DNA from 2 places in the Bacillus sp. N12A5 genome. Region 2 is predicted to be linked to the other one. Evidence: predicted binding sites of a transcription regulator. Region 2 holds the regulator's gene; the other holds the start of a gene.
What was found. Region 2 encodes LexA, which represses DNA repair genes until DNA is damaged. Its sites were predicted from a motif close to CGAACATATGTTCG; they were not measured.
Positions count from the first base shown of each region.

Region 1: a site for LexA is predicted at 1,844-1,857, ahead of MOC09_RS00440 (DNA repair exonuclease). Genes of this name have one in related genera too.

Region 1 is NZ_JALAMR010000002.1:20,107-24,760, forward strand. Features, by position in the region: gene MOC09_RS00430 (ABC transporter ATP-binding protein) at 1-548, shown strand, start outside; gene MOC09_RS00435 (ABC transporter permease) at 541-1,800, shown strand; gene MOC09_RS00440 (DNA repair exonuclease) at 1,907-3,133, shown strand; gene MOC09_RS00445 (ATP-binding protein) at 3,138-4,654, shown strand, end outside.
Region 2 is NZ_JALAMR010000003.1:149,199-153,852, reverse strand. Features, by position in the region: gene MOC09_RS04000 (poly-gamma-glutamate hydrolase family protein) at 1-319, shown strand, start outside; gene MOC09_RS03995 (YndM family protein) at 346-798, opposite strand; gene fosM (FosM family fosfomycin resistance protein) at 975-1,397, shown strand; gene lexA (transcriptional repressor LexA) at 1,928-2,545, opposite strand; gene yneA (cell division suppressor protein YneA) at 2,695-3,012, shown strand; gene MOC09_RS03975 (YneB family resolvase-like protein) at 3,031-3,684, shown strand; gene MOC09_RS03970 (DUF896 domain-containing protein) at 3,748-3,981, shown strand; gene tkt (transketolase) at 4,149-4,654, shown strand, end outside.

The sequences.
Region 1 (4,654 bases), on a different contig from region 2:
TCAATATAACAAATTACGAGAATAAGAAGGTGGAGGAGCTTTCAAAAGGAAACCAGCAGAAAATCCAATTCATTTCGGCTGTTTTGCATAAGCCTGAGCTGCTGATTCTTGATGAGCCATTCAGCGGCCTGGACCCTGTCAATGTTGAGCTGTTAAAAGAGGCTGTGATCTCGCTGAAAAACAGCGGTGTTTCTATTTTATTTTCAAGCCATCGCATGGAGCATGTGGAGGAGCTTTGTGAGAACCTTTGCATATTGCAGAAAGGAAAACCGGTTGTGCAAGGCAAGCTGAAGGAGATCAAGCGTTCCTTCGGAAAAAAGAATGTTACCATTCACTCCGATGACGATCTGCGTTTTTTGCAGTCTCATGAAGGCATTCTTCAATGGAAGGAAACGGCCGGCGGCGTCAAGCTGCAGATTGCCAATGAAGACATCTCTCAAGAGATTTTTGCCTTGCTCCAAGGGAAAGGGTTCATCAGAAAGTTCGAGCTTGAAGAGCCGTCACTGCATGATATTTTTATAGAAAAGGTGGGGGCCGTCTATGAATAAATTTTGGATCATGCTTTCTCATACATATAAAAATAAGATTATGGCAAAATCCTTTATTATTTCGACTGTCATCACGGTACTGCTTGTTTTAGTTGTAACGAATCTGGAGTCGATTATTTCTCTGTTTCAAGGTGATGACGCCAAAGAAAAAATCGCTGTTGTTGATGAAACAAACGAATTATACCCGATTTTCTCGAAGCAGCTGAAGGCGATTGATACAAACGGCGATCTTGATGTAAAGCAGTCGAAGAAATCGGAGGATGAGGTTACAAAGCAAGTCAAAGATGAAACGTTTGACGGCATGCTCATCATTAAAAGAGATGAAAAAGGAACCATTTCAGGAACGTATAAAGCGTTAACGATTTCTGATGAAAGCACGTATCAAACGCTGCAGCAGGCCTTGACGCAAACCAAAACGGCTGTCGGAACGGCGGAGCTCGGCGTTTCGCAGGAAACAATCAGCAGCCTTTATGCGCCCGTTACTGTCGGGCAGGAGGCGCTGAAAGAGGGAGCCAAGTCTGAGGAAGAGCTGGGCCAGACGGTAGGACTCGTTTATATCATGCTGTTCGTCATTTATTTCTCTGTGATTATGTATGCCAGCATGATTGCGATGGAGGTCGCAACTGAAAAATCATCGCGTGTCATGGAAATTCTCATCTCAAGCATGCCGCCGATTCAGCAGATGTTTGCAAAGCTGCTTGGCATCGGGCTCGTCGGGATCACTCAGCTTGCTGTCATTATAGCAGCCGGCTCTCTGTCGCTTAAGCTGAACAAAACGAGCGACACAGCTTCATCTGTCGGCGGATTCCTTAACCTGACCGACGTTTCAGCAACGACTGTTATTTATGCTGTGATTTTCTTTTTGCTCGGATACTTTTTATACGCGACACTCGCCGCGTTTCTCGGCAGTGTCGTCAGCAGAATAGAGGACGTGCAGCAAACGATCACGCCGATGACGCTTTTGGTGGTCGCCGGTTTTATGATCGCGATGTTCGGCTTGAATGCACCTGATGCAGGATTTATTACGGTAACCTCGTTTATTCCGTTTTTCACGCCAATGATTATGTTCCTGCGCGTCGGCATGCTTGATATTCCGTTTTGGCAGGCGGCTGCAGGAATCGGAATCACACTGCTCACTATTGTCATACTGGCAGTCATCGGCGCCAGAATTTACAAAGGCGGTGTGTTGATTTACGGCAACTCAAGCGCGTTCAAAGCGATCAAACAAGCACTTCGTTTAGCGAAAAATTGATGAAAAAACAGCCTGGGGTTTCTCAGGCTGTTTCTTTTTTGACAGAACGTGCATTCGTAAGAATTCGGTGCTAAAATAAGGGTACTTCATCCTGGAAAGGAGCAGAATGTTGACTGATCTAACCTTTATTCATGCTGCAGATCTTCATCTTGACAGCCCGTTTTACGGGATATCGCACCTGCCGGAACCGATTTTTGCCCGGATTAAAGAAAGCACGTTTGCTAGCGTGAGATATATAATAGACGCCGCAGTGAGAGAAAACGTTGATTTCATTTTGCTGGCGGGAGATCTATTTGACGAAGCCAATCGAAGCTTAAAGGCCCAGCTCTTTTTGAAAAAACAGTTTGAAAGACTCAGAGAGTGCGGGATTTCAGTTTATGTGATCTTTGGGAACCACGATCATCTGGGCGGGGAGTGGACGCCGATTGAATGGCCGGAGAATGTCCACATTTTTGCATCCGCTGATCCTGAAGAAAAATCGTTTTATAAGGAAGGCAGGCGCATAGCAAGCATTTACGGCTTCAGCTACCAGGCCAGAGCCGTAACGGAAAATCAAGCCGCCCGTTATCGGAGATCGACTGACGCGCCGTTTCATATCGGTATGCTCCACGGCACGCTATCAGGAGCTGAAGGGCACGATCCGTATTGCCCGTTTACACATGACGATCTTATGAAAAGCGGGATGGATTATTGGGCGCTTGGCCACATACATAAACGCCAGGTTCTTTCTGCCGAGCATCCGGCAGTCATTTATCCGGGAAACACGCAAGCGCGCCATATGAAGGAGACGGGAGATAAAGGCTATTATCTCGTTCGTGTGACAAACGGAGACATTTCTTATGAATTCCAGAAAGCGCACGATGTGATGTGGGAAAAAGCGGCAGTTGATGTGACAGAGGCAAAGAATATGACCGCCCTTTTCCAAATGGTTGAGGACACGTTTTCGAAGATGCGGACAAAGGGCAGCCCTGTTTGTGTAAGACTGGTATTACAAGGGACGGCGCCGGAATGGCTGCTGAAGGCGCCGAGAGGCACTTTGAATGAGCTTCTTGAAACGTTTCAGGAGCAGGAGGCGGAGGAAGAACACTTCATTTGGCCGCTTGCATTAGAAGATGAGACGGAACAAGAAACGAACCTAACAGACCTTGATCCTTTTTTTGGCGGTTTATTGGAAGACATTGATTGCAGTGATTTATCAGACGTGCTGGAAGGGCTTGAGCGGCACCCTGTGTATAGAAGGCACGCGGACCGGTTTAGCCAAGAGGAGGTAAAGGAAATAAAAGAACAGGCACAGATTTTATTGAAAAGACAGCTTAAGGTGCTTGAAATATGAGGCGGTGAAAGCTTTGCGCATTAAATCTTTACACATTTACCACTATGGGAAATTTTCCAATCAGACCTTTCACTTCTCCGCCTCACCTGTCCAATTAATCTACGGATTAAATGAGGCAGGAAAAACGACGATGATGTCCTTTATTGAAAGCATGCTGTTCGGTTTTCCAAAAACGAAAAAATATGAACCGAAAACAGGCGGTGTCTACGGCGGTGTTCTTGAAGCCGAACATCCTGAGTATGGGGTTGTGAAGATCGAACGGACGAAAGGGACTGCCGAGAAGCTGAGAGTGTACACCGAAAAGGGCGAAGTGAAGCATGGAGATTTTTTAAAGCAGCTGTTCCAAGGCACGGACAGGGCGCTTTATAAAGCCATTTATTCGTTTGACGTATTTGGGCTTCAGGAAATTCACGCCTTTAATCGGGACAAGATTGGGGAGTTTCTGCTGTTTTCCAGCTTGTTTGGCGCTGAAGCCGTCTCTAAGCTTGATTCAAGGCTGGCCAAGGAAAGCGAAAGGCTCTATAAACCAAACGGGCGAAACCCCCAATTGAATCAGGAGCTGGAAACGCTGAAGCAGCTGGCAGCGAAGCTGAAGCAGGCTGAGGCAGAGGAAGCGGGCTATCATCAGCTTCTTGAGGAAAAAAGAACGCTTGAAGCCCGTCTTGAAGCCGCCGAAACCGAATTGAAAGAGGCGGCCGGACATATCCGAATGATTGAGGGAGCGATTGAGCTGAAGCCGCTGCTAAATGAAAAAGCGACGCTGGAACAGGCGATTGCTCAATATCCGGAACAAGCAAGACAATTTCCGGCTGACGGGCTGCATCAGCTGGAAAAATACGAATCTCATCTTCATCCGAAATCAGCACAGCTTGAGGCGCTTCGGGTGAAGATGGCTGAACTGGACAAGCAGATGCAAAAGCTTAACCCGGATAGAGACATATTGGCGAGAGAAACGCTGATACAAGAGCTTTCGGCAGGGTTTCATATGTATCAATCCTACGGAGAACAGCTCGCCGCCATTCAGGCACAGCTGCGCCAGTCGTCTGCACAGGCAGCGGCAGGGCTGGAACAGCTCAATAAAACGGATGAAAATGAACTCCTGAAGATGAACACGTCATATGACTATGAATGGAAGCTTCAGCAGGCGGTACAGCAGTACGTGCAGGCCAGGGACAGAAAACGGCAGCTCGATGAGACATTTGAAATTGCCCGGCAGGAGCTGGAAGACACAGAAAAGGCCGTTCGTGCCGCTTCGTCTGCCATCCTTGAAAACAGCCAAAGAAAAGATAAAGAAGCGGCTCTTAAAGCATATGATGAAGCACAGGGGCAGCATCAGGAGCAAACGAAGCTGAGAGAACAGCTGAAGTTTTTTGAAAGGCAGCAGGCTAAACAGAAAAAGGCTGTGATGTCAGCCGGCATGTTGTTCATCGTTCTCTTTCTGCTGCTGCAGCAATGGATTCCCGCCATATGTATCGGCGCAGCCCTTATCGTGTATTGGGTTGCCGCAGGGAAAAAAGCACC
Region 2 (4,654 bases):
ACACGGGTATGCAGAAGAAGATCAGCAGATCGAGGTCGGCGGTACAGATCGCGTAAGAGCGGCAGACTTAGTTGAAAAGCTGCAAAATGCTGGTTTTCCTGCCGTATTGCTCAGTACCGACCATCCTCATGCGGGCGTAAGTCCGAATAACATTGCAAACAAATCAAAAACAGGTCTGAGTATCCAGTTAGAAATGAGCACGGGTTTTAGAAAATCTATGTTCGGCATCTTTTCTTTAGAAAGCAGATCTGGTACTCAAAATGAGAGGTTTTATGATTTTACAGAAGTGATGTCCAGCTTTTTAAAAAGCAACTACTGAAAAATAGGAGGCGATCAGCCAGCCTCCTACTCCTCTTGCTGCTCTTTTGGAACGTCAGGAAACAGCTCGCCTGCGGCTTCTGTTTGATATTGCAGAGTGTTATCCTTGGCTGTCAGCTCATTTCGGAAGGTTTCATCCAGTACATTTTTCAGCAAATACCGATGAAAAAAATATTCAAATACAGTAAGACAGGCAGCGGAGAGAAGAGCGGCTGCAAACGGTGAGAAATCATTTCTTGTTTGGGTCAAAACAAAGACCCAAAGAATAACAAATGAAAGTCCAAAGTCAGCCAATGAAGCTGTAATATTGTTTGTTCTCGGAAGGACGATCATGTCACCGGAAAGATAAGAGACAAAGCCTAAGAAAAATGCAATAAACAGCACGCTTAAAAAGGGTGCGTGATAGAATCTGTCCAGAATCACATATAAAAGGGCAAGAGTGAGAGCAATCTTTGAAGCAAGTGCAATGATATGTTTCATTTGACCACCTAAATTGTTATTTTTGAGGAAACTCCTGGCTCGTAAAGCCTAATTAGTTGCAGTTATTATTTTGAACAATCCGATTTTGTTTACACTGGTATTTTTTGCTGCGGTATGAAACTTTCCAAGTAAACAATCGTACATATAGATGATTAGCTTGCAAGGGGGGATGATTTGTGAAGGTCAAAGGACTCAATCATTTGTTATTTTCAGTTTCTCATCTGGATTCTTCAATTGATTTTTATGAAAACGTGTTTGATGCCAAGCTTCTGGTAAAGGGCAGAACGACAGCTTATTTTGATTTAAATGGCATTTGGCTTGCGCTTAATGAAGAACCAGACATTCCGAGAAATGACATTAAGGCGTCTTACACCCATATTGCTTTTACGATTGAAGAGCGGGATTTTGAGGACATATCAGCAAAATTAAATAGGCATCATGTCAATATTCTGCCTGGCAGAGAACGAGATGAACGCGATCGAAAATCGATTTATTTTACAGACCCTGACGGCCATAAATTTGAATTTCATACCGGAACCCTTCAAGACAGACTTTGTTATTACAAACAGGAAAAAACACATATGGAATTTTATGAATGAACAAACTTAACATAAAGTGATTGAAAAAAACTGAACCAGCACTGGTATTAACGATTTTGTGATGCCATTTACCATAAAGTCTGGAACTCAACATCAAAACCGACACACGGGTGCTAATAAGCTGAACATATTGAAACGTTAAGCTCACTATAATAAAGGAGAGTGAGCTGTTTTTTTAGAAAAAACTGAACTAACTATACTATGTACTAAATTTTCGCAATAATTCAATTTTTACGCTCCTTAAATAAACTTTAAGCCTAATCATTCCACGCCCTAAAAGAATGAAACCTTTTTAAGAAGATGCCGTCTAATTATTTAAACAGATAGCATTCTGATAAAAGTTTCCTAAAGGAAAGAAAATTTCTTGACTTCAACAATTGTTTGATGGATAATTATGGTGTAAACATGATGTTCTTTTTCCTCCTATTCAGGCTCGCTCCTAAAAGTCAGGGCGAGCCTGCTTTTTTTGAACAACAAACCCCCTCTCCGTAAAGGAAGAGGGGGTTATTTCATAATGATAGATCAATAGGTTAATGGACCGTTCTGAAAACGCCAATCACCTTGCCTAGAATGCTGACATTCTGTAAGATGATAGGTTCCATCGTTGGGTTTTCAGGCTGTAAGCGAATATGAGTATCTTCTTTATAGAAACGCTTTACCGTAGCTTCGTCATCTTCTGTCATCGCCACTACAATTTCCCCGTTGTTCGCAGTGTTTTGCTGTTTAACGATGACATAATCCTTATCGAGAATACCAGCATCAATCATACTGTCTCCCATAATCTCCAGCATAAATACATGCTCATCCGGGGGAACCATACGGTCAGGAAGCGGAAAATATTCTTCAATATTTTCTACTGCTGTAATAGGAGAACCCGCTGTGACTTTTCCGATGACCGGTACATTAACGACCTGGCTTTGCGGAATGTCTACTTCTTCATCTAGAATTTCTATCGCTCTTGGTTTTGTCGGATCCCGTCTAATCAGCCCTTTTGTTTCCAAACGTGCCAAATGGCCGTGGACAGTTGAACTGGAAGCAAGCCCGACAGCCTCTCCGATTTCTCTTACGGAAGGCGGATATCCTTTTGATTTAACCTCTGCTTTAATAAAACGGAGGATATCAAGTTGCCTTTTTGATAGCTTCGTCATTTTTCGCACCTCAAAACGTCGATTTTAAGAAGATTATAGCATGATTTTCCTTACAGTACAAACATAGGTTCGAAAAAAACAATTGACAGAAACATTTGTTCGTATATACTGAAACTATAAAAAGCGAACAAACATTCCTGTTGGAGGTTATGATCATGAGTAAAGAATCTATTATTTTTGTCGGTCTGTTCACAGTGATTTTGAGCGCGGTTATCCTTTTGCTGTCATATACAAGCAGCGGCCAGGAGCTTAATCAGTATGTTAAAATAGAAGTCCAGCAAGGCGACACACTTTGGTCAATTGCGGATCAGGTAGCAGATAAAAAAAAGATAAACAAAAGTGATTTTATTCAATGGATAGCTGATAACAATCATCTTCAGACGTCTGATATCCAGCCGGGAGATGAGTTAGTGATTCCATTGAAAAAGAAGCATCAGGATGCCTATGAATTGGCAACTGTAAGATAGAGAGAGGAAAGAAAAAAAATGAAAGCACTCATTTATGCCCGCGTGAGCACAAATAAAGAACAGCAAGAGACCTCGTTAAAGCGGCAGGAGGAAGAGCTTACGGCCATTGCAGCCGAGAACGGCATGGAAGTTGTCAAAGTGATTTCTGAAAAAGCCAGCGGATATGAAATGGATCGGGATGGTGTATTTGAGCTGCTTGATGAGATCAAAAATTCTGGAATAGATGTTATTTTAGTTCAGGATGAGACAAGGCTCGGACGGGGAAATGCAAAAATCGCACTGCTTCATTGCATCTACAGAGAAGGTGTGAAAGTCTATACAACGGCTCACAGAGGTGAACTGGAGTTATCAGAGGCTGATTCGATGGTGCTGGAGATCGTCAGCATTGTGGAAGAGTACCAGCGGAAAATTCACAACATGAAAATTAAACGCGGAATGAAGCGTGCCGTGAAAAACGGTTTTAAACCGCAAAAAAACCTGAAAAACCAACATGAAAACAGCGGGAAAGAAAGAATAGAGGTCCCCATCTCAGAGATCGTCCGCCTAAGAGCCAATAAACTGACGTTCGCAGAAATTGCGGCTACGTTAAGAGGTTTTGGCTATGATGTGTCTAAAGCGACCGTCCACAGACGGTTTCAAGAATACATAGAGAATGAAGAGACTGCCGAGTGAATCAGTTGTAAAACTCATTTTGATCTAGTACTATATAGACAAATTGGAATAAAGGAGTTTAACATGATTTCAAACGCAAAAATTGCCAGAATTAATGAACTTGCTGCCAAAGCCAAAGCTGGCGTTATGACAGAAGAAGAAAAAGCCGAACAGCAAAAGCTCCGACAAGAGTACCTGAAAGGTTTTCGCTCTTCTATGAAAAACACTTTAAAAAGTGTGAAAATCATTGACCCAGAAGGCAATGATGTAACACCAGAAAAGTTAAAAAGAGAACAAAGAAATAACAAACTTCACTAATATAAGAGGAATACGGAAATATCGTATTCCTCTTTTGCATATACTACAACAAAACTTTTATGTGACAAAATTCAACAAGTTTCTCTCAAATTTAAGCTGAAACAGTTGAGAAAAAGTCGTCAGACATTTATGATGTAAGGGTACAACACATAAGGAAGGGGATTTTTATGGATACAATTGAAAAAAAATCAGTTGCTACCATTCGCACACTGTCAATAGACGCAATTGAAAAAGCAAATTCTGGTCACCCAGGGATGCCAATGGGGGCCGCTCCAATGGCATACACGCTGTGGACAAAATTTATGAATGTAAGTCCGGCAAATCCTGGCTGGTTTAACCGTGACCGTTTTGTTTTATCTGCTGGACACGGATCAGCACTTTTATACAGCATGCTTCATTTAAGCGGGTTTGATCTTAGCATCGAAGATCTAAAGGGATTCCGCCAGTGGGGCAGTAAAACACCTGGACATCCAGAATTCGGACATACTGCCGGTGTCGATGCAACTACAGGGCCTCTTGGTCAAGGAATTGCCATGGCGGTCGGAATGGCTATTGCTGAACGCCATTTAGCCGAGACTTATAACCGCGATTCATTTAACGTAGTCGATCATTATACATACAGTATTTGCGGTGATGGTGATTTAATGGAAGGTATTTCTTCTGAAGCCGCTTC